3 regions of the Peribacillus sp. FSL R5-0717 genome follow, and region 2 is predicted to be linked to each of the others. Evidence: riboswitches for the same ligand, from Rfam matches in the RefSeq annotation. Region 2 holds a riboswitch; each other region holds the start of a gene.
The links. A riboswitch is a leader RNA that binds a small molecule or an ion and turns the genes downstream of it on or off. The one in region 2 is predicted to bind glycine.
Positions count from the first base shown of each region.

Region 1: linked by a shared signal. The riboswitch ahead of gcvT (glycine cleavage system aminomethyltransferase GcvT) and the one ahead of glyA (serine hydroxymethyltransferase) in region 2 are both predicted to bind glycine.
Region 3: linked by a shared signal. The riboswitch ahead of NYE65_RS15900 (amino acid permease) and the one ahead of glyA (serine hydroxymethyltransferase) in region 2 are both predicted to bind glycine.

Region 1 is NZ_JBBOOF010000001.1:661,822-669,943, reverse strand. Features, by position in the region: gene comGA (competence type IV pilus ATPase ComGA) at 1-129, shown strand, start outside; gene comGB (competence type IV pilus assembly protein ComGB) at 113-1,147, shown strand; gene comGC (competence type IV pilus major pilin ComGC) at 1,225-1,536, shown strand; gene comGD (competence type IV pilus minor pilin ComGD) at 1,544-1,987, shown strand; gene NYE65_RS03270 (hypothetical protein) at 1,974-2,312, shown strand; gene comGF (competence type IV pilus minor pilin ComGF) at 2,260-2,739, shown strand; gene comGG (competence type IV pilus minor pilin ComGG) at 2,732-3,118, shown strand; gene NYE65_RS03255 (YqzE family protein) at 3,234-3,419, shown strand; gene NYE65_RS03250 (YqhG family protein) at 3,463-4,260, opposite strand; gene NYE65_RS03245 (DEAD/DEAH box helicase) at 4,238-5,926, opposite strand; glycine riboswitch at 6,304-6,391, shown strand; glycine riboswitch at 6,395-6,478, shown strand; gene gcvT (glycine cleavage system aminomethyltransferase GcvT) at 6,619-7,725, shown strand; gene gcvPA (aminomethyl-transferring glycine dehydrogenase subunit GcvPA) at 7,743-8,122, shown strand, end outside.
Region 2 is NZ_JBBOOF010000002.1:88,698-96,819, reverse strand. Features, by position in the region: gene sdaAA (L-serine ammonia-lyase, iron-sulfur-dependent, subunit alpha) at 1-640, opposite strand, end outside; gene NYE65_RS26285 (serine dehydratase beta chain) at 640-1,158, opposite strand; gene glyA (serine hydroxymethyltransferase) at 1,174-2,424, opposite strand; glycine riboswitch at 2,511-2,631, opposite strand; glycine riboswitch at 2,634-2,739, opposite strand; gene NYE65_RS26275 (hypothetical protein) at 3,013-3,204, opposite strand; partial or broken gene gnd (phosphogluconate dehydrogenase (NAD(+)-dependent, decarboxylating)) at 3,787-4,607, opposite strand; gene NYE65_RS26265 (winged helix-turn-helix transcriptional regulator) at 5,021-5,386, shown strand; gene hxlA (3-hexulose-6-phosphate synthase) at 5,905-6,546, shown strand; gene hxlB (6-phospho-3-hexuloisomerase) at 6,563-7,120, shown strand; partial or broken gene NYE65_RS26250 (IS110 family transposase) at 7,656-8,031, shown strand.
Region 3 is NZ_JBBOOF010000001.1:3,275,165-3,283,286, forward strand. Features, by position in the region: gene NYE65_RS15880 (ABC transporter permease) at 1-212, shown strand, start outside; gene argH (argininosuccinate lyase) at 228-1,712, shown strand; gene NYE65_RS15890 (sodium:solute symporter family protein) at 2,419-3,897, opposite strand; gene NYE65_RS15895 (DUF3311 domain-containing protein) at 3,894-4,094, opposite strand; gene NYE65_RS15900 (amino acid permease) at 4,372-5,712, opposite strand; glycine riboswitch at 5,901-5,979, opposite strand; gene NYE65_RS15905 (amino acid permease) at 6,487-7,875, shown strand; gene NYE65_RS15910 (hypothetical protein) at 7,940-8,110, shown strand.

The DNA.
Region 1 (8,122 bases), on a different contig from region 2:
GGAGATGAAAAAGGAAAGGCAACGGTCAGCTACCGCCAATTAAAGGATGAAATCGGAAAAGCGGTTGCGATGGGCTATGTGGGATCTCAGGAATATGAACGGCTGGTCTACCATGAAACCAAAAAGTAAATGGAAGGTAAAAGAGCAGGCGGTCTTTATTTCGAAGCTAGGTGAATTATTGAATCATGGTTATCCTTTGGCGGAAGCTTTACATTTTCTTGAGTTTCAGGAATCAAAGAAGAAAGCGGAAGACTTCACTCAGGCTATAGCCGATTTAAGGAACGGCTACCCGTTGCACATGGTGCTGACCCATCTTAATTTTCATCCGCAGCTTGTAAGTTATATATTTTATGGAGAACAATATGGCGACCTGGAACGGGCGTTGAAAGAAGGAGGGCGATATTGGAAGAAAAGAATCGAGGATATGGATAAAATAAAAAAGTTAATGGTGTATCCCGTATTCTTAGTCTTTTTTGTAAGCATCGTTTTTTATATTCTTCAGAGTGTTCTCCTTCCCCAATTCCAGACCATCTATTTCACGATGGATGTCGATCAGCATATTCTCTTAACATTAATGTCAGCCTCCACGTTCATTCTTCCAGCACTACCCTTCTTATTACTCGGATTGCTCCTATTCTTGTATGCACTCAAACGATTTTGGTTCAATGGATTATGCCCATTAAGGCAGCGAAGGATTTTGATGGGAATTCCGATATTCGGGACGTTCATCAAATTATACGAAACATATTTTTTTGCAAGCCAATTCAGTGGCTTGCTTTCCGGGGGACTATCGATTAACGATAGCATCAAATTATTCTCGATAAATCAACAGCAGCCTTTTTACCAAAAACTTTGCAATATCATCAAGGATGATCTGATCGAGGGCAGATCACTTGAAATGATTTTTCGGGAGCTCCCATATTTTGATGGGAATTTACCGGTGGTCGCTGCAAATGGTCAAAAATACGGCAGACTTGATGCCGAGTTACTTCATTACAGTCGTTTTATACTGGAGAAAATTGAAGAGAGAATGAATGCAATCTTGAAAATCATTCAGCCTCTAATGTTTTCACTGATAGGTCTTTTGATCGTGTCCATTTATTTGGCGGTTTTGCTGCCGATGTTTTCACTGCTCGAAGGTTTATAGGATTTCATTTTTGTATTCCGGAGGTGAAAATGCCCGAAGGTCATCTGGTATTCAGATGCTTTTAGGAGCATGATGATATGTTGAAGAAAGTGATGAATGAACGTGGTTTTACCCTAATAGAAATGCTTATTGTTTTACTGGTGATATCCATCCTTTTGATTATAACAATCCCCAATATCACGAAAAACCAATCCACAATCCAGTCTAAAGGATGTGAAGCTTTCGTTAAGATGGCCCAAGCACAGGTGCAGGCTTATGAAATCGATAATGCTAAACTGCCCGAAAGTATCGGTGAATTGGAAAGTCAAGGCTATCTCAAACAGACATCCTGCCCTAATGGGGATGAAATTAGTTTGGATAGTAAAGGAAAGATAACGGTCGTTGAGTAGGAGAGAAGTGAATATACGGCATTCCGATGGTGGGTATACACTATCTGAAACCCTTATTGTCCTCGCTATTTTTGTACTCCTAATTTCCATCGGTCCTAATCTATATCCAAGCTTCACTAAAGGAATGGAAAATAGGCTTTTTCTTTCACAATTTCATGAAGATCTTTTCTATGCTCAACAGTATGCCATCAGTCATAAGAGCTTGATTTACCTCCATATTGATAATACCGAAAAGATTTATACCGTTTCGTCTTATAAGGAGGGGATCGTTTTAGAGAGAAGCATACCAGAGGATATCCAGTTTTTAAGCGGCACTTTGGGGTTCAGCTTTCATTTTAATCAATATGGAAATGCATCCAAAGCCGGAACGATTATGATTGATACATCAAAGGGAAAGTACAAGCTGGTCCTCAATATCGGTAAAGGGAGGTTCCGGATTGAGAAATTGTAAAGGGTACGTCTACCTTGAGCTGATGGCCGCATTTTCTATTTGTATATTACTGGCCCTTGCCATTTTACCAATTCTTGAAGAGGTATTGACGCAGCGGAAAGATATTCCCGTAAGGACCGAAGCCCACCATTTATTATATGAAAGATTGACGGCGTTCATGGATGGGGAGATTCAAGCAGTTGGTCAGGAAATCATTTACAAAAAAAGAAGCTTTGAATTGTTTTGGAAGGACCATGGGGATTTCCCGGGAATGATTGAAGGGTGTGTACGCTATGAACATGAAACGGGTAATTGGGAATCCATTTGTGATGCTGCGAAAAAATGATGGCTTTACGATGATCGAATTGCTTTTTTCTTTATTGATTTTAATGACGACGTCGCTTTTTGTTCTGCAGCTCTTCTCGATCATACACACCCAGATGAGGTCCGTTGATAAATTGCATCCTAAGGAGTGGGAGGTCTTTACCATGCAAGTGAAGCAGGAGGTCCGGAGTTCCAAAGCACAAGATGTAATGGGAAATAAATTATATTTGCTTTCAGGTGAACAATTAGCATCGCTGGAACAATATGAAGATAAGGTCCGAAGACGAGTGGATGGTATGGGGCATGAGGTCATCTTGCAGAACATTTCGGAATTCCAGGTCAATAAGGATGGCAGTGTCATTGTTATAAATATAACGGATAAAGCAGGGACCACTTTCAGTCGAAGATTTCATCCTTTCTTTAGGAATGATACGAAAATTGATGAATAATCAAAAAGGAGTCGTTTTCCCGATGGTCATGATTGTGGCGAGTGTTTTCATCATGTTCACGATACTAATGATCGACCAGTTTATCATTGATAAAAAGTTTTATAAAGAAGTGGAAGAGTCACTTGTGGCCGACCATCTTGTCCATCTAGCCATCAAGGATGTGACGGCAGAGTGGGGCGAAGAGATTCCGAAAATCATCCAAGGGGAAATATCATATCCCAATGGTGTGGTGCGATATTCCTTAATGAAGCAAGAAGGTCCTTACGTCTATATCGAGTTTTCTTCCAAAACTAAAAATGATCGAGAGGGCAGGGTCATCATTCAATACGATAAAGAAGCGGGGGAAGTGAAAGAATGGTTGGAGAAGCAAGCTGTGTAATAGCAAAATCAACAACATTTTATTAGGGAACGCGACAGGTTTACGGTGAAGGGAGCAAGGAAAGGAATAAAAAAAGCGTAAACCGGACATACTTTGCGTAGGGTGATGATTTTATATGTCTACAAACGCTTATATTAAATATCTGACGCAGCAGCTTGTCGAGTATTTCAATCTGACGAAAAAAGAACGAAAGGAAAAACGCCTTCACAGAAAAGAGGATAAAAACCAGGGTATGTCACATTGGTTTGGCATTGTCCCTTTTGCTTTGTCGATGTTTATAAGGAAAACGATCAAAAAGTAAAACAGATGTCCTGAACTTGGACATCTGTTTTTTAGTTATTTACTTATCCCAACGCCCTATCTGAAAGGTAAAATAATCCTCCGTTGATGATGGATATTCTGATGTTGGGTTCATATTGTGCTTTTAGTGCTTCTTTTTCGGTATAATAGCTCTCACTTTTTTCGTCCATATCCTTGTAAAAATGCTCCAATAAATTCAAGTCATTCTGCCAGCGCAGCATTGCTTCCTCCGCCCAGGAATGGTCATCATCCTCGAAACTGGTTCTGATGTATGTATCAAGTCTTGCCAATCCACTCTTGGGCATGATCAGAGGTGAAAGCGTAAAGGAGTAATCCGGTATTTTCGGGGTGACGTTAATAGGTAAAACCCGATGGTGAAACCCTTCCATTATTTCACCCGAGATTAAATTCAATCCGATTGACATGAAAGTATCTTTTTTGCGGTCGCATTGATAGGATATTTTCACATTCAGGGTCAGCCAAGGAAACAAAGGATTATTTCTGCCTTTTGATGGAGGCGTATTCTCAAAAAGTCTAGTATACCCTGCCAGCTTTTTGGTTGATTGAATAATCTGGTGAAGACGAGGGGAGCCAAAATGAATCATTTCTCCTTTTAAATCGGATGGAGCTTGTTCTGGATCGGTAATGAAAGTGATTTGTGCCGGGTTCGGAACACCTCCTGTTTTTTCTAGATAATGCCAATAAAAGGGTCTGTTCATTAACTCTTTATCCATCTCAATCGTCAATTGCACTGTAAGATGGGTTGGTGCATTATCCAGTATTTCACAATCATTGGCTTTAAAGAAAGTGATTAAAAAATCATGAATTTCCCGTTGCTGCATGAACCTCACCTTCCTTCATTGATTGAGCGAATTGGATCAACGATGAAAAATTATCCATCTTGATTTTCATTTCGCCTTCTGTTTTGGACTCGCCGACCACATCAATTAAATATTCTTCAATGTTGTTAATATCCAGTTTGGTTAGAATATCATCCAATTCACCGATTACTTTTTCAAATAAATTTATTTTTTCGTATAGTAACTTCAGTATATGTTCTTCAACTGTATTTTTCGTGGCAAAGTTATAAATCATCACATCTTCTTCCTGACCAAGGCGGTGAATCCGTCCAATTCTCTGTTCAAGCCTCATTGGGTTCCAGGGCAGGTCAAAATTAATCAAGTGATGGCAAAACTGAAGGTTTATCCCTTCCCCGCCAGCTTCTGTTGCGATTAATACCTGAATATTCTTTTGGAATAATTCACGCATCCAGTCTTTCTTTCCGCGCTTAAAACCGCCTCTGAAAGGAACAGAAGAAATTCCATTCTGCTGTAGGTACCATTGGAGATATAGTTGAGTCGCCCTATATTCCGTAAAGATAATCACTTTGTCATCAATTTTCTTGATCAGTTCCAAAGCTTTTTCAGCCTTTGAGTTCTGGACCGTTTCATTCACTTTAGTAAATAAATCATCAAGCTTTGCCAAAAAATCAGGGGAAGGCTGATCGTATTTATCTCTCATATTCTTTAATGTATAAAAGACAGCCTCTCTGCTGCTGCATGCTTCCCTTTGGAGAGTGAGAGCCGAAAACGCGCTTCCTTTTGATCCATCCGAAATTGGCTTGAATTTGGAAACAGCATCATACAATGCTTGTTCCGTTGGAGAAAATTCAATGGTGATGGTTTCTACATGCCGTTTTGTCCATTCGATGCCAGTATCGGCCCTCCGGTTTCGAATCATGACAGTGTTGACCAGTTCCTTTAGGTGTTCATCTTCAATGATGTTCCGGCCTTTCCCTTTATACTTTTCCGAAAAGAGCGAAGCATTTCCCAAGTGGCCCGGTTTCAATAACGAAACGAGGTGGAATATCTCCTCGACTTTATTTTGAATCGGAGTGGCTGTCAGGAGTAAACAAAATTTCTTTTTCAGATTTTGGACGAATTCATAGTTCTTCGTCTTATTATTTTTAAGTTTATGAGCTTCATCAATAATGATGAAGTCATATTCCTGAGTAAAGATGATATCTCGATGTGGAGCGCGTTTCGCTGTATCAATGGATGAAATGACCACATCACAGGAGTCCCAGACATAACTTTTTCTCTGAACGACTGCCGGAATATGAAACTTGGTATTCAATTCAAATGCCCATTGTGTGACAAGGGAAGCCGGAACAAGGATCAATACTTTTTTTACAAGGCCCCTAATCATATACTCTTTTAGGATCAAGCCTGCTTCAATTGTTTTTCCCAGCCCTACCTCATCAGCCAAAATGGCTTTTCCATTCATCTTTTCCACTACTTGCTTCGCCGCTTCCAATTGATGGGGAAGCGGGGTTAGCTGAGGAAGGTGCTTGGGCGCCTGTAAACCTTCAAAATCAGGGATGATAAGGTTTTCCTCCATTTGAACCGCCAACTTATAAAGCTCCCAATTTCCCCATGGACCGTCATTTTCCATCTTTTGCAGAAACTCGTCATTCCATTCAGAATTGAAGGATATATTGATTTTCATAGAAATAACTCCCTCTTAAATCATAATTTCCTTAATATAAGGTCAAAACCCGAACATTTCATATGTGAAGTAAGAAAAATATTTCTTTTTCAAAAAATATTGCAGAGATAAGTTTCTTAGGGTAGGATATAAGTATATTTAGAAAATTCCAATTTCCAAACGCTACAAAGAATTTTTGTACATCGATTTTGCAGTTCGCGTTTTCTTAGTATGGGCTATAGGCTCCTAATTTATCCAAGATTACTGAAGGAGATCAGTCAAACGGTTTCTGAAGTTTTAGGAGAATTGGCAGAGAATGCATTCCATTTATGCTCATAGGTTTTACCGATGCTTGGGGCTTATCCGCTTCCTTTCAATGGTAGACCATTTATATGCGGGTGAAGATAAGGGGAGAGACTACGGATGTAGCGCCGAAGGAGCAAACTTAGCAGTGAATCTCTCAGGCAAAAGAACTCTTATTGGACGCAACTCTGGAGAGCGCCGCCCGTTATGGGACGGCCACCAAAGGGGAAAACCTATTACATAGGTAAACTTTCAGGTTTCAGGACAGAGAAAAAGCTCAAACGGGCTTTCTCTGTCCTTTTTTGTGCTTTTTTCACATCATGAATCAGGATATATCTGATGCGTAATGACAAGAAGCTTTTGATAATGAAGCCAATTAATTTTTAAAAAAATCTGAAGGGGGTCATTTTTTGACCAATTTAAAAAGAACACCACTATTTGAGATTTATCGTGAATACGGAGGTAAAACGATTGATTTTGGCGGCTGGGAACTTCCTGTCCAATTTTCGGGTATAAAGGATGAACATGAAGCCGTACGGACAAAAGCGGGGTTATTTGATGTTTCCCATATGGGGGAAGTCGATGTTAAGGGGCCTGGGAGCCTTTCCTTTTTACAGAAGATGCTGACCAATGATATATCAAAGCTGCAACAGGGCGGTGCCCAATATACCGCCATGTGTTATGAAAACGGAGGCACGGTTGATGATCTTATCGTGTATAAAAGGGCTGAGGACGACTATCTGCTCGTGGTCAATGCAGCGAATACAGAAAAAGATTTCAATTGGCTGCAAGCTAATTTAACGGAAGATGCGCAAATTACGAATGTATCAAGTGACTATACACAGCTGGCACTTCAAGGACCAGCTGCAGAGAAGATATTACAAAAACTATCCGGAAGTACTGACTTAAGTGAAATTGGATTTTTCAGGTTCAAGGATAATGTCATGATTAACGGTATCTCCACGCTGGTATCCCGTACTGGATACACTGGTGAAGATGGTTTTGAAATATATAGCGACAGTAAAAATGGTCCTGCCCTCTGGAAGGCGATTATGGATGCCGGTAAGGAAGAGGGGGTTCAGCCGATTGGTTTAGGTGCTCGTGATACCCTGCGTTTTGAAGCGAAACTGCCGCTGTATGGGCAGGAGCTTTCGGCGGACATCACCCCGATAGAAGCCGGGATTGGTTTTGCAGTAAAAGTGGATAAGGAAGTTGATTTTTTCGGGAAAGCCGTTCTTGCTGAGCAAAAGGAAAAAGGGGCTCCCCGGAAGCTTGTGGGAATTGAAATGATTGACCGTGGCATTCCACGTCATGGGTATAAGGTCTACAGCGGAGATGAAGTCATTGGCGAGGTCACGACTGGTACCCAATCGCCAACATTGAAGAAAAACGTTGGATTGGTACTTATCGATAAGGAATTTTCGGTGCTGGATGCGGAAGTCGAAGTGGAAATCCGTTCCAAACGTTTGAAAGCCGTTATAATACAAACACCTTTTTATAAAAAACCACGTAAATAGAGGGGAATGGTCATTAGATGAAACATCGTTATTTACCCATGACAGAGCAAGATAAACAAGAAATGCTGGAAGCGATAGGGGTATCCGCTGCTGAAGAACTTTTCAATGATATCCCTGAAAGCGTTCGTTTTCAAGGAGAATACGATATCAAGCCTGCTAAATCGGAACCTGCATTAATGAAAGAATTATCAAGGCTTGCTGCAAAGAATGCGGACCTTAAAAATTATGCTTCCTTCCTTGGTGCGGGTGTCTATGACCATTACGCGCCGGTCATCGTCGATCATGTTCTTTCCCGTTCTGAGTTTTATACGGCGTATACACCGTATCAGCCTGAAATTTCACAGGGCGAGCTTCAAGCAATCTTTGAATATCAAACGATGATATGTGAATTGACGGG
Region 2 (8,122 bases):
CAACTGGATCACAAACGAGGCCCAACAATGATTTTAAAGCAATTGCTGTTGCATTTACCGCTTGTTTGGGTGTGCCACCTTTTAATTCAACAATGGTCCCTGCCGCCATCGCCGTTGCAGAACCCACCTCTGCTTGGCATCCTCCTGCCGCTCCGGAAATAAAGGACCGGTTGGCAATGACATACCCAAGGGCACTTGCGGTGAACAATCCCATGACTAAGTCTCTATAGGAAGTTCCGTCATTTTTGTGAAGCGAAAATAATACTCCGGGTAATATACCGGCCGCTCCGGCTGTTGGAGTTGCGACAATGACTCCCATTCTCGCATTGCTTTCAGATGTCGCCAGTGAGAAAGTCATGGCATCGCTAATATAACTTCCTGAAAGAGGGTTACCTTGATTCACGTAATCGTACATTTTAACGGCATCACCACCTGAAATGCCACTTGGTGCAGTAGAGGCGTCTTTTTTTCCGCTCTCAACAGCTTCCTTCATTTTAAATAACCGTTCTTCCATCATACTGATGATGGTATTTTGATCTCTCCCCGATTTTTCTATTTCCATCATTAACATGACTTCACCAATCGTTTTCTGTTTATGTGTACAAATTTCAATTAGCTCGTTCATTGACCGAATTTCCATCATGCACCCTCTAATGACGTTTTTTTCAACACATATGGATGATAATGTGTAGCGAGTACCGAAAAGTCATCGCTAGTGCTTAAACGAATATCAACCATTTCATCGCCAATCATAAAGATTTTAGATAAACCGCCTCCAAGGGATGCTCCACCTACCTTTACCAGCCATTCCCCACGTTTTGCCGTAACGACTGTTGTATTCGGATGTTCAAAATAAGGGCAGCTGTCTTCAAACTGAAATTCGTAATCTAGTCCATGTTCTTTGGTCAGCTCCATGGCATTTTTAATCCTGGAATCATCTGTATCCATGCCCAGTAATCCGCCAAGTAGGGCTTTATCTGTCCCGTGACCTTGGTGCGTTTCAGCAAATGAATCGTAGAAAATAATGTTCGCCTCTTCCGGACAACCACCTAATAGTTCATGAATGAACCTCCCCATCGATACAGCACCAGCAGTATGAGAACTAGATGGCCCTACCATGATAGGGCCGATAATGTCAAAACAACTTTGGAATTCCATGTTGTTTCTCCCTTCTTAGACCGTTATAGACTGTTGAAACAATGGATATCCGTCACAAATCGCTTTTGTTGTTTCTTTTACTTTTTCTAGAACAGCTGTATCTCCATTGCTCTTTAAAACAGCCGCAATCACTTCTCCGATTTTAACCATTTCTTCCTGCTTCATACCACGTGTCGTTAAAGCCGCTGTTCCCATTCGAATGCCACTTGTGACAAATGGGCTTTCGGTATCATAGGGAATCGTGTTTTTGTTAACTGTTATACCCGCCTCTTCTAGTAATCGTTCTGCTTCTTTTCCGGTTAAATTCCATTGGCGAACGTCTAAAAGGACGATATGGTTGTCCGTTCCACCTGAAACAAGAATTGCGCCTGCTTTCTTTAATGTTTCGCCAAGTGTTGCTGCGTTTTCAATGATTTGTTTGGCATAGATCTTAAAGCTCGGTTGCAATGCTTCTTTAAAGGAAACCGCCTTTGCCGCAATAATGTGCATGAGTGGCCCACCTTGAATCCCTGGGAATATAGCTTTATTCATTTTCTTTATCATGTCTTCATCATTTGTTAAAATGATGCCGCCACGTGGACCGCGTAAAGTTTTGTGCGTTGTGCTTGTCACCACATCCGCATATGGGATGGGAGATGGATGAAAACCTGCTGCCACAAGCCCCGCAATATGGGCCATATCCACCATCAGTTTTGCTCCAACTTGATCGGCGATTTCTTTAAAACGTGCAAAATCAATTGTTCTTGGGAAAGCACTTGTCCCCGCAATAATCAATTTTGGTTTTTCTTTTTTCGCGATTGCTTCAAGCTCATCATAGTCTATCAAGTGAGTATCTTCTCTCACCCCATAAGACACAATATCAAACCATTTCCCCGAGATGCTGACGGGACTACCATGAGTTAAGTGTCCTCCATGCGAAAGGTTCATCCCCATCACTTTATCGCCCGGCTGAAGCAGCGCATAAAAAACAGCTAGATTTGCTTGTGCACCTGAGTGTGGTTGTACATTTGCATACTTAGCACCAAACAGCTTGGTTAGGCGTTCAATCGCTGTTTGTTCCACCACATCTACATATTCACAGCCTCCATAGTAACGCTTCCCTGGATATCCTTCTGCATACTTATTAGTGAGGACAGACCCCATGGCTTCCATCACTTCTTTACTTACGAAGTTTTCTGATGCGATTAATTCTAACGTATTATGTTGTCTTTCCCTTTCATTTTCCATGGCATTATAAATCTCTGAATCATAGTTTTGTAGACTCATATTCAAATATCCTCCTCGATTTTCTTCCAAGCTCCCTTTCCTCACAAAAAAGGACAGAGGAAAGGCAGGATAAATATCCCACCTTTCCTCTGTCCTTTTTACCTGAGAGATTACCTTCGGTATGAAACATATACAAAACAATCTGTCTTGTAATATTCTTTCATCAAAAGGATTCCCCTTTGGTGGCTTTTCAGCTCTCTCCAGAGGTGCGTCCAATTGTAGTCTTTTTACCTGAGAGTTTCTATCCCAAGGTTTTTTTGGGAATTGCTCCTTCGGTGCCGAATCGATTTCTTCGGTCTCTCCCACAATTATCATCCGCTTATATAAACTTCCATTATAATTGCATGTTAACGGGTTTAAATGAAAATTTCAATAATTATCTGAAAAAACTTTATTTTCAGAAATTCAAACATGGACGGTATAGATCTTTCTGACAGTTCATAAAATAAGAAGTTATTCGTTATGCAAAAATCAAAATTGTTAACTGCTTTTCTGAATCCCAACAAGTTTCTGTATCTAGGAACCGCTCCACTTTTGAACGGTTGCTAAGAAAAGCGCAAGATGGGAAAGGACATATTGTCTAAATTTTTAAACAATGGATGTTTGAAAAAAAAAATTAAGGTATTGCGAGATTTGCGAGAATCCTTGAAGCAATAAAGATTGCTTAGCAACTTCCTCTTTGTCCCAACCACTTGATATATTAGCTATAACGATAATTGCTAGAACCCATACCCACCACTTCTTTGGCTTCTTTAGATTGATTTTCTTTTCCATACTCATTTTGAATTCTTCTCCTTTACCTTACAGTTTTACTTTCTACGACTAAGTCACCACCTCCACTTCCCTGTATTAATAGTAAGGTAATTACTTTTCATCTCCTTGATTTAAATGCCTTTTTTTCAATACCCCTGTTTAAATCTTGATTTTAAATAGGGAGGGTATGAATCAGCACCGGACAGGGAATGGGATTTTCCATTCCCTGTCCGACAGATGCATATTGAATGAGATAAGTAATCGTTTGGGTAGGTAAAGTAAAAACCCATCTTTTATTTATTTAATATGACTCTCAGTTCACCAATTTAAGTATTCATGCAATGGACTTAAGTCTACTATCAATCAAGTAATCATTTCTTTATAGCTATTTGGATTCACTTTATTTACAGTAAAATCAGCTATAGCAACTTGGTAGTAATTTGATAATTTATTTAACATTAGATCTAATTCTTTATTGCTATATAACCCTACTATCACTTCATTTAAAATAACTGTATTGTTTCTTTCCATTTTATTTTCCTCCTTTTGTTTGAAAAATTTTCCATCCTTCATTTGCATGTTAGATCTGATGGAAATGAACATTAAATGATTTCCTAATGAACGATGGCTCATCAAGAAAATGGCGATGACGGGAGTGGCTGTTTGTAAATCAAAAGCAGTTTCGGCCATCCATTTTGCTTCTCAAGAAGAATTCCATATCTACTCTTTTTATTTTTTTCTAATTTTTCATCTTAGAAAATGCTCTTTCCGTTAAATCCATAGGCCCTGGACGAATAACCAAACCGCTTTTTCCATACTCTTGCTACATTCTCAGAGTTATAGTCAAGTTCCCTTTTTTCTAATAATTCAAATCCTTCCCCAATGTCATCCATTTCGTTATCAATCCCATTGTTGGTCATTTTCAAGAAGTGACCACTCCCTCCTTTTCCTGCATATAAATATCCATTTTCTACAGATATATCTCTGAAAATGGGCTCTACTATGCGCCAAGCTTCAAGGTCTCCTCCAATCTTGAAACAAACACCTTTTCGAGCACCTTCCTTTCCTTCAGAGGACACGACATCCATAAAGTTCACACCATATCTCTTTAGCCTATTGTACCGGCGAATGGTATCCTTATAGTAGGAATTTCCAGATTGAATTAAAATATCGCCAATATTTAGAAACGGTGTCACTTCACTAATTACTACATCAACTGAATCTGGGGGAACCATAAGCCAAATAATTCGGGGTTGCTCTAATGATTTAATGAGTTCTACTATATTAGTTGTTCCCTTAGCTCCGTATCTTTCCATTTCTTCTACAGCACCGGAATCTAAATCATAGGCCACAACGTCGTGGCTTTCTTCAATTAGGTTTTGACCTAAGTTTAATCCCATTTTTCCTAAACCGATTAATCCAACTTTCATCGTGATGGCCTCCTTTTTAGAATAGAGTTCTTCTAATTTGTGCATCTTTCCTTTTACATATTGGTAACTTCGTTAGATTTAATTAGTATAAAAATTCACCTTATTTATCTAAAGCCCCTGTTGCTTTAAATAAGGGTCACAGTATGCATTTCCGTCATTTTAGGATACTTAAACGCATTCCTGTCTAAAAATTTATTACGTAGAAAAGTCATTTAATCCCCCCGTATTCTTCCGTGATTTCAAAATTATGGTATAGTAAGATTCTAATGGATGTACCAAGAATAGTTCTTGCGGTGATGATCCTCTATGTATATAAAAGTATAATATCTATATTTTTTAATTGTAAGTACGCACTTTTTTATTATATAGTATTATAAAGTACACTATTATTTTATGACCTGGGGGGAAAATAAATGGGACATCTGCGTGACAAGACGTTTTACTGTGAAAAAGAATTGACACTTTCTATTATTGGCGGTAAATGGAAAATGCTTATTATGTGGCATCTAGGGAAAGAAGGAACCAAGCGATTTGGGGAACTAAAATCTATGATTCCTGAAATTACGCAGAGAATGCTCGCTAGCCAATTGCGAGAGCTCGAAGATGACCTAATTGTTCACCGTGAAGTCTATCCTGTTGTTCCACCAAAAGTTGAATATTCTCTAACCAAAAGAGGAGAAAGTTTGATGCCAATTCTTGAATCCATGTATGACTGGGGCAGTGAGTATATGGAGACTGTCTTGAATAACCAAGCAGATAGAAAAGAAGAGTCCCTCTAGTAGAAAAAAGCTTCCCTCATGAAGGATTAGAAAATAATCCTTTTTGCCTCCTTTTTGAAAGCGCTATCTTTGTTGTGGACATATTAAGGAATATAACGTTAATTAGATAATTTGGACACAAAAACCACATGGAGAAACCTTTATAAAGGTTTCCCATGTGGTTTTTTAGCCTATTAACCCATATCACCGGACAGTATGATTCGAACTGAATTAGATCAGTTGCTTTAAGCTCACTTTACGGTCAATTTAATTGCCGGTAAGAATAAGTATCACGCTTATCTTTTTGAATCGCATTTTCCCTTTAACAACTTCTACATAATAGTGCTTGAAACACAATCCTTCAACGAATTTTTCAATAAGCAACTCTAGGTATATTCCCTTTTGCTTCCTTTCTTCACTTTACATATAGTATACTTTTAAACACTATATGATATAAAAGTGGGTACTTCTCATTTAAATAATTACAGAATACAATAAATGTAGTATCAAACAAAAATTATTTAAGGAGTGAAGTATTTATGAAACTTCAATTAGCATTAGACCTTGTAAACATCCCACAGGCAATAGAAGTAGTGAGAGAAGTAGAGCAATTTATCGATGTAGTAGAAATTGGAACTCCTGTTGTAATTAATGAAGGTCTTAGAGCAGTAAAAGAAGTTAGTGCAGCATTTCCTAATTTAACAGTATTGGCTGACTTGAAAATTATGGATGCTGGAGGATATGAAGTTATGAAGGCATCTGAAGCTGGTGCTTCAATCATCACAGTTCTGGGTGCGACGGATGATGCAACAATCAAGGGTGCAGTGGAAGAAGCTAAAAAACAAGGAACACAAATTCTTGTTGATATGATCAATGTAAAAGATATCGAAAAACGTGCGTACGAAATTGATGCACTGGGCGTTGATTATATTTGTGTGCATACAGGGTACGATCTCCAGGCTAAAGGAGAAAACTCATTTGAACAGCTTCAAACAATCAAACGCGTTGTTAAGAATGCCAAAACTGCTATAGCAGGCGGAATTAAATTAGATACATTGCCGGAAGTCATTGAAGCACAGCCTGATCTTGTCATTGTAGGCGGGGGCATTACTGGACAAGATAATAAAAAAGCAGTAGCTGCGAAAATGCAAGAATTAATTAAACAAGCGACTTATGCTTAAGAAAGGTATGTGAATTATGAAGACTACTCAATATTTAGCTGAAATTGAAAACGAATTAAATCGGACAATCGAATTAATATCTGAAGATGAAGCTGAAAAATTGGTGGATCACATACTTAAATCCAAGAAAATCTTTGTGGCTGGTGCAGGTCGTTCTGGGTTTATGGCCAAATCTTTTGTTATGCGCATGATGCACATGGGGTTAGATGCCTTTGTAGTAGGAGAAACGGTAACCCCTGGTTTAGAAAAAGATGATATTTTAATTATCGCTTCTGGTTCAGGAGAGACAAAAAGTTTAGTGTCAATGGCGGAGAAGGCTAAAGGTTTAGGAGCATCTGTTGCAGTTGTCACGATTTCCCCTGATTCGACCATTGGAAAAATAAGCGACTTAGCTATTAAAATACCTGCCAAGCCTAAGGCTGGTGCAGACAGTGACTACAAAACTATACAGCCTATGGGGTCCTTATTCGAGCAAAGTCTCTTGTTATTATTCGACTCTATCATATTAAGCGTGATGGAGCAAAAGGAATTAGCCGGCCAAACTATGTTTGGAAGACATGCAAATCTAGAGTAGGTTAGGCTTAGTTAGACTTATACTCCTAAATACATGACTAGTAAATTATAAAAAATTGAACATACTAAATCAGGTTTTGGTAAAAAAAATCTTTAGACAGAAACATATAATCTAAAAAGAGCTGTCAAATTAGAGATTCTAATGCCTTCCCAAATTTATGTATGAATCAATATCATTCTGGGCAGATTTCACCATTAGGTGAAGCTGCCTTTTTGTAACTTTAGGTGATAATTTTTAAGTGCAATTTTGCACGTGTATTATTATTGTTATTTTTCATTTGTTTTGTCGTTTTTTTGTCTTCGAAAAACGTATAGAAGGGGTACCGCCAACATTTCGGAATTTTGCACGAAGCAAAACCCGGCAAAAAAGCCATTTTCTGTAGCTCAGATTCAAAGTTTGAATAAATTAATACAAGAAACCTTGAAAATGAATAACATAGAAAGGACATGTTTTGAAAAAAGATTAATCAAAACATGCCCTTATAATATTTAATTGGATTCTTCTTTTATAAAAAAGAATTGATCATTTTTGTGTTAAGCAAATACTTGCCATTAAAGGAATCAGCGAGATTTCACTGGCGGGCATCTTAGGAGAAGCTGGAGATCTGAGTGGGTTCGCTCACGGGAATGCGGCTCCTTCGTCATGCAGGATTGCATCTCGCTGAGGCAAACTCTGGAAAGTGGAAAGGCCAAATTGTGCTTTCCAAACGTGGAAGATCACACCTGCGGCGTTACCTCTTCCTTGCGACCATGAGTCTGGTGATGAATAACCCCGAGTTTAAAGCCCTACACTCGAATAATGTTAAAGTGAAGAAGATGAAGAAAATGAAATCCATCATGAAACTTTATGGAAAACTCGCCCGTGTTCTAGTAGAGATTGCTCGTAATGGCTCTGCTTATAAAAAGGAATGAAAGGGCATATGATTATGACCCGTTGAGACATGGGAGGGAAAGCCTCCAGGGGCAGCTTGGAAAATACGTGCAGCATATGTAATAATATAGG
Region 3 (8,122 bases), on a different contig from region 2:
TGGCATTTATCGAATCTGTGGGGGAATTCCCGACCTCGGTCCTGTTGTACACGATTTCAAACAGGCCCATATCCATTGAAATCATGAATCAGCTTCGGATGTTCAATATGGGGCAGGCCGCTGCCTATGGGATGATTCAAATCACGCTGATTGTAATCGTTCTCTTTATTTCGAACAAGTTTTTTGGAATCAAAGCGGAAAAAGCTTTATAAATCGGAGGTTCAAAGATGAGCAGGCTTGAACAATTTATCAAAAATGAAGGTAGTGTCTTTCCCGGAAAAACCTATGTTAGAGAGCTTCTGATGCCTGTTTTTAATGATCAAAGAGATTACTTATTTGATGCAATGTTCGATATTCATCGGGCACATGTCATCATGCTTTCGGAACAAAAGATCATTAAAGATGAAGAGGCGAAAACCATGCTTGATGGGATTCGGAAAGTGGCCCAAACAGATCTCGCGCAGTTGATCTATCAGCCCCAATTCGAAGACTTATTCTTCATGATGGAGGCAAAGATCGGTGAGGAAATCGGCCATGAACTTGCAGGGAAGATTCATATCGGTCGCAGTCGTAATGATATGGGGGTTGCGATGTACCGGCTTGTTTTGAGAGGTCATCTGCTCCAATTGGTTGGCTATGCAAACCAATTGAGTGAAGCATTCTTGGTGCAGGCTGAAAAACATACAGAAACCTATATTACAGGTTACACACATACCCAACCGGCTCAGCCGACTACAATAGGACATTACTTTTTAGCCATTTATGATGTGCTTCAAAGGGATATTGGCCGGTTATGGGCAGCCTATGTAACGGTTAACCAATCCCCTTTGGGTGCAGCCGCATTAACGACCACCGGTTTTCCGATCAGTCGGAACCGTACGGCTGAACTGCTTGGGTTTGATTCGGTGATTGAAAATTCCTATGACTCGATTGGCGGGGCAGATTATTTATTGGAAACCGCAACTGCCATCATGACGTGCATGGTCAATACCGGAAGGTGGATCCAAGATTTCCTGCAGCATGTGACAAGGGAGTTTGGTACATTTCACGTGGCGGACCCTTATGTTCAAGTGAGCAGCATCATGCCGCAAAAAAGGAATCCTGTCTCCGTTGAACATTCCCGTTCGATTGCAAGCAGTGCGTATGGTGATGCACTTGCTGCCATGAATATGATTCACAATACACCATTTGGTGATATCGTCGATACGGAAGATGATTTACAGCCACATTTATATCGGGCTTTTTCGAATGCAGGCCGTGTTATGAAACTAATGTATGCCGTCATGTCGACTTTGAAAGTAAATGAAGAACATACAAAGAAAATGGCCGCAAAATCCAGTATAACGATTACTGAATTAGCGGATACCCTTTCAAGAGATTACGACATATCCTTTAGAAAAGCCCATTCCATAGCCAGTCATATTGCAAAAAAGTCGATTAGTGAAGGGAAAGAGCTATATGATTGGGACACACAAGAAATCAACAAGATCATCAATGAATTCGTATCAGTGAACATAGCAGAAGATGAATGGAAAAAAATAATCTCTCCCGAATATTTTGTGGAAATCAGAAGCATTCAAGGCGGGCCCTCCCCTAAAGAGGTTACGAGAATGATTTTAAATAGAAAACAAAAACTGGAACAAGAGTTGCAGAAATATAAGAAAGTGATCAAAGAATTGAATGATGGCAGGAAGGCTTTAGTGGATTACTGAAATGAGCTTTAACGGGCATGAAACTCACGAGTATTTGCTTCAAACTCACGAGTAAAAGCATGAAACTCCCGAGTATTTGCTTCAAACTCACGAGTAAAAGCATGAAACTCCCGAGTATTTGCTCCTAACTGACGAATAAAAGCCCGAACCTTCTGAAGAGAGTATTTTTTGTTGGCTCGGAAGCAATACGATGCATTTTACTGAGAAAGCTTCATATTTTATGATATATAGTCATTCTTTATCAGGGTGGCTATTTATTTTGGATTTTTAATGCAACTGAGTCATCCCCAGTGACCATGAATGTAGATTATTCCTAAAAGCAATTCTATTATTTGGAGAATATATAATGTGAGGCGGAATGTTAATGTCAAATAGATCTCAGTTCGGTGTTATCTTGATTTTAATAGCTTTCGTAATATCGATTACTTTTTGTTTGAATCCGGAAGTCTTATTAAGAGGTGGATATGATTTAGCTATTGATGGCCTGGTAGTATCCAGAACCTTGATGATTATTTTTTCGTTGTATTTATTAGTTAAAATAGGGGATTTGTTTATAAACAGAAAAGATTAATAGTCTAAAATGAGGTTTCCCATCAACAATATTGAGATAAAGGACACTATGCTTGGAAGCCGAGAATAAGGAAGGCTCAGTCTTTTGACTGAGCCTCCAATGTTTATTGATCCATAACCAGTTTCAAAATTTGCTTCATATATCGTTAACGGATTTAGGTTCCAACTGAACCGCGTGCTTTCTGAAAGCAATACTCACCGTGATCATCACAATGAAATTGACTGCCAATGCAATGATTCCCACATTCAAATCTTTTGCTGCTTGCGGCAAGGATGGAAACAAGGTCCCTATTGTCGATTGACTGAGTGTAATGCAGATTACGATGGCCAATCCGGTAATGATGCCGGCGATTGCGCCAAATTTATTGATCGGATTATTCCTTTTCAGACTAAAGAGAAGGGATGGGAAGAGCTGTGTGATGAGACTGTATCCCATAAGAATTAATGCCGACATCGTTTCACCGCCGTTTAAGGTGAAGTAGACGGCTATAAGGGCAATGATTGGCACAAGGAACTTTGCCAATCGTACAATATGGCGATCGGATACGTCAGGTGCAAATTCCTTATAAACGTTTTTCGCGAGCAGTGTAGCGACGCTCATCAAAAGCATGGATCCCGGCACCAGTGCGGTCAACAATCCAGCGCCGCCGATTATGCCTATAAACCATGGATCAAAGGTCTCGATTGAAAGGCGCAGCAATGAGAGGTCTGCATCTGCCCCAACGAGTCCGGGCACTTTCAATATAGCTGTAAACCCAACGAAAAAGACGAATAAAAGCATGAGTGTATATAAAGGGCTGATGATGGCGTTCTTTCGAAATACCTTGCCGCTGCGTGCTGAATAAACAGCGCTGAAAACTTGTGGCCACATATAGAAACCGAATACGAGCAATATTACCGTGGAGATGAACCATGATACGCTAAGCCCCTGATCAGGGAACTTTAGAAAACCAGGCTTGGCGGCATCAACCGCTTCAAACATCGGCTGAAATCCGCCAAAGTAATGAATCGGCAGATAAATCCCCAAAAATCCTATTATGGCAACCATCATGATATCTTTAATGACAGCGGTCCAAACTGAACCGTGGATACCGGAGATCATCACATAAATGGTAAGGCTGATCGCCCCCATCCAAACTGCCTCAGACATTGAGATGGCACCATAAGATGCTTCTGAGACAATGATCCCCAATCCTTTCAGCTGCACGACAATCACTGGAATCATCGACACCACACCGACAAGTGCAGCCAAAATACCTAAACTGGGACTCTTATATTTGCTTACAAAGAAATCGGATTGAGACATCAGTTTATTTTCTTTGGCATATCTCCATATTTCCGGAAGGAGCCAATAGGATAATACGTAAGACAAAGTAATGTAAATTAGAACATATAGAGCGGGTGCACCCTTGCCATAAGCCCAGCCGCTGCCGCCAAGGAAGGAGAAGGTCGTATAGATTTCCCCAGCCATCAGCAGAAAGACGAATATCGCACCAAAACCGCGTCCGCCGACCGTCCATTGTTCCAAGTCCATATCTTTTCCTTTTGAAGAGCGTATTCCTAAAAATATCGATAGAAGTAAAAATGCTAAAATGATTAAGAGAGCAATATTCATTCCTGGTCACCTTCCCGATTCCTGGGATCCAGCTTATACATGATGCCGAGTATGGCAGAGGTAAGGACCACCCACATAGCCATCCAGAACATATTGAAAGGCATCCCTAATACATATGGTTCTATTTTATTAACAAAAGGTAGAAATCCCAGTATGCCTATAAAAGGAACTAGTGTAAGAATATATATAATCTTCATTAAACAACCCCCTCCGTTTTAAATAAAGTGAAACGCCCACCAATGGGTGTTTATTCTTCAATGCCACTGATGGATGGGTGAACCAAACCGGATGGAAAATTCATACATGACGGAAAAGGTCCGATAATCTATATTAGCTTACACTATTTTGATATAAAATTTAATGCAGTTGCCTGATATATTTTAGCAAAAGTGTGCAGAAAGCCGAAGGCCTAATATGTTCATATGCAGATAAAGCCTTGAATTCATATTGAGTTCAAGGCTTTATTTCCTTTAGCTATCTTTTTTTCCGATAATTATATAGTATCACCAAGAGGATGAACCAGATTGGGGTCAAGAGCAGTGATAGCCGTGTAGCTTCAGCGAATAGCATAACAATAAGGATGAACAGGAATAAGCCTAAAATGACGTAATTGATAAAAGGTGTAAAAGGAGCCTTGAAAGTCGATTCGGCTCTTAGGTCGGGCCTTGTTTTCGAATATTTGATATGGGAGATCAAGATAATGCTCCATACCCATATGAAACAGATGGCACTGATGGTAGTCACGACAGTAAATGCCTGTTCCGGTATCAGCTTGCTTAATAATGCCCCTATTGATACAACGATTGTGGATGTGAATAAGGCATTGCCCGGAACAGCGTGTTTATTTAATTTTTCCAGTTTAGCTGGGGCTTCGCCATTCCTGCTTAACGTATAAAGTATTCGGCTCGTTGAAAATAAACCGCTGTTGCATGCAGAAGCAGCGGATGTCAAAACGACGAAGTTGATGATCCCTGCAGCGACTGGAATGCCGATTAACGCAAAGACCTCTACAAATGGACTGCTTGTGGCATCCAGTTGTGTCCATGGGTTGACGCAGAGAATGACGAATAGTGCACCAACGTAGAAAAGCAAAATCCGGACAGGGATTTTATTGATGGCAGATGGAATGTTCTTTCGCGGGTTCGCCGTTTCTGCTGCAGAAACCCCGACCAATTCGACACCGACAAATGAGAAGACGACCAACTGTAAAGATAACAGGAATCCGGAAATGCCATTGGGGAACATGCCGCCATGATTCCAAAGGTTCGTTAGGGAAACCGTTCCGGTATTGGTATTGAAGCCGAGGATTAGAAGGAAAATTCCTACGATGATCAAGGCGATGATCGTGATTACTTTAATGATGGCAAACCAGAATTCCAATTCGCCAAAGATCTTAACGGTCAATAGGTTCAATCCTAACAGAATGACCAGACAAAGCAGAGCCGGAATCCATTGAGGGACATCAAACCAATATTGCATATAAACACCGACAGCTATGATATCGGCCATTGCGGTCATAATCCAACAAAACCAATATGTCCAACCGGTCACGAAGCCGGCCCATGGACCGACATATTCAGTTGCGAATTCAGTGAATGATGTGTACCCTGCATTGGATAAAAGCAATTCCCCCAGGGCCCTCATCACAAAAAACAAGGCAATCCCTATTATCATATAAGAGAATAATATGGAAGGACCTGCTAATTGTATGGCTTTTCCGGAACCTAAAAATAAACCGGTGCCAATGGTTCCTCCTATTGCAATCAGTTGTACATGTCGATTTTTTAAATCTCTTTTTAATTCTTGTTTAGCCAATTCGTACGCCCCCGTTTTTATAGTCTTGGTAGTGAATGTTTACCTGCATGGTCTTGGAGAGAGGGACGTGATTGTCGTCCAGCTTGCCTTTCCCATTTGTTGTTTTAGTCCAATCACAAAATGGACATTAAAAAAAGAGATTGGATAATACCAATCTCTTAAAGGGCTCAGAATAACAATATATCATTCGTTACTCTTCTGTCCTTTTGCCTGAGATTGTGAATCCTTCGGCGCTGCATCTTGTACAGTCTCTCCAGAAGCTGCTCCTGCTATAGTGTCATCCACAGCATTCATCGCTTGCTTGTATGCGGTTGTGAAGAAATGTCAGTCAGTGATGATTTTTCACTGCTTGATCATTTCATTATGCTTATAAAATAATATTGGAATTCTATCATCTATTTTTCGGTAGGTCAACAAATTTTTTGAAATGAAACAGGCATTATCTGTAGTTTAATAGTGGTCTGTATTTAACATAAGGTCTAAGCAGAAGTGATTGTTTTCTACTCATTATGAACGATCACTATAATAAAATACTGAACATCATTTTTTTAAAATGATATTTTCAGATTTGAAAAATCAACAAGATATTATTGGCAACTGTTTATTTCAAAAATACAATTGTATTTTTACAGAATATTTACTATTATAAGATAAGAAATCATAAATGAAGTGTTATTGATATTTTTTCGATAGAGCATTTCTAACTGCAATAATTAATAAGTTCGTGGTAAGGATAGAAAAGCATTACCGATATTGCATCTGGAGGAGTTAATCATGTCGAACAAGGAATTAAAGAGAGGGCTGGAAGCACGTCACATTCAAATGATAGCTTTGGGCGGAACCATCGGAGTCGGGTTATTCATGGGATCTGCGAGCACGATCAAATGGACCGGGCCCTCTGTAATGCTTGCTTATGCCATTGCAGGTATTTTTATATTTTTCATCATGCGTTCCATGGGTGAGATGCTTTATTTAGAACCGACTACAGGTTCTTTTGCAACCTTTGCGAGCACCTATATACATCCTTTGGCAGGTTATATGACTGCTTGGAGCAATTGGTTTCAATGGGTAATCGTCGGAATGTCCGAAATCATTGCGGTTGGGCTGTATATGCAATATTGGTTCCCGGAGTTACCGGCCTGGATACCAGGTGTAGTGGCCATGATCATCTTGGGAGCGGCCAACCTCATTTCCGTTAAATCCTTTGGGGAATTTGAATTCTGGTTTGCACTTATAAAAATCATAACGATTATATTGATGATCGTTGCCGGCCTGGGCCTTATCTTCTTTGGAATAGGGAATGGCGGGGATGCGATTGGATTATCGAATCTTTGGGAAAATGGCGGCTTCTTTACGGGAGGCTGGACAGGATTCTTCTTTGCGCTTTCGCTTGTCGTGGCTTCCTATCAAGGCGTTGAGCTTATCGGCATCACAGCCGGGGAAGCGAAAAACCCAACGAAGACCGTAACAAAAGCGATTCAATCAATTATATGGCGCATTTTAATTTTCTACATTGGTGCCATTTTCGTCATTGTGACAGTATTCCCTTGGGATCAACTGGATGACTTAGGCAGTCCGTTTGTTTCGACCTTTGCCAAAATAGGTATCACTGCAGCGGCAGGCATCATTAATTTTGTCGTCATCACTGCGGCGATGTCTGGATGCAACAGTGGGATTTTCAGTGCAGGTCGTATGCTTTACACACTGGCATTGAATGGCCAAGCTCCGAAAGTCTTTGCTAAAGTATCTAAAAATGGAGTTCCGGCATATTGCACGATCGCTGTACTATTAGGGTTGGGCATCGGGGTTATCCTGAATTACCTTGCACCGCCGCAAGTATTCCTTTATGTGTACAGTGCGAGTGTTTTGCCTGGGATGATTCCATGGTTTGTCTTACTTATCAGTGAGCTTAAGTTCAGAAAGGTAAATGCCGCTGAAATGGAGAAACATCCGTTCAAAATGCCGTTGGCCCCTTACAGTAACTATGCGACAATAGCCTTTTTACTGATGGTGCTGGTAGGTATGTGGATCAATCCTAGTACAAGAATTTCCTTGGTTGTCGGGATCGTTTTCCTAGCCTTGGTAATAGCAAGTTATTACATGCTGAAAATGGATAAACGAACACCATTGGATGTTAAATCCGATGATGAGATTTCAGGATAAGAAATTCTAGTAAAAAGCCCTTCTCTAATTCGAGAAGGGCCTTTTTTGTCCTTGTAGACCAATGGTGGAATTCACGAGTAAAACAGCGAAACTCACGAGTAAAACAGCGGAATTCGCGAGTAAAGTCGTCGAATTCACGAGTAAAACAGCGAAACTCACGAGTAAAGTCGTCGAACTCAAGGGTAAAACAGCTGAACTCACGAGTAAAGTCGTCGAATTCACGAGAAGACGTTGAATTCACGAGTAA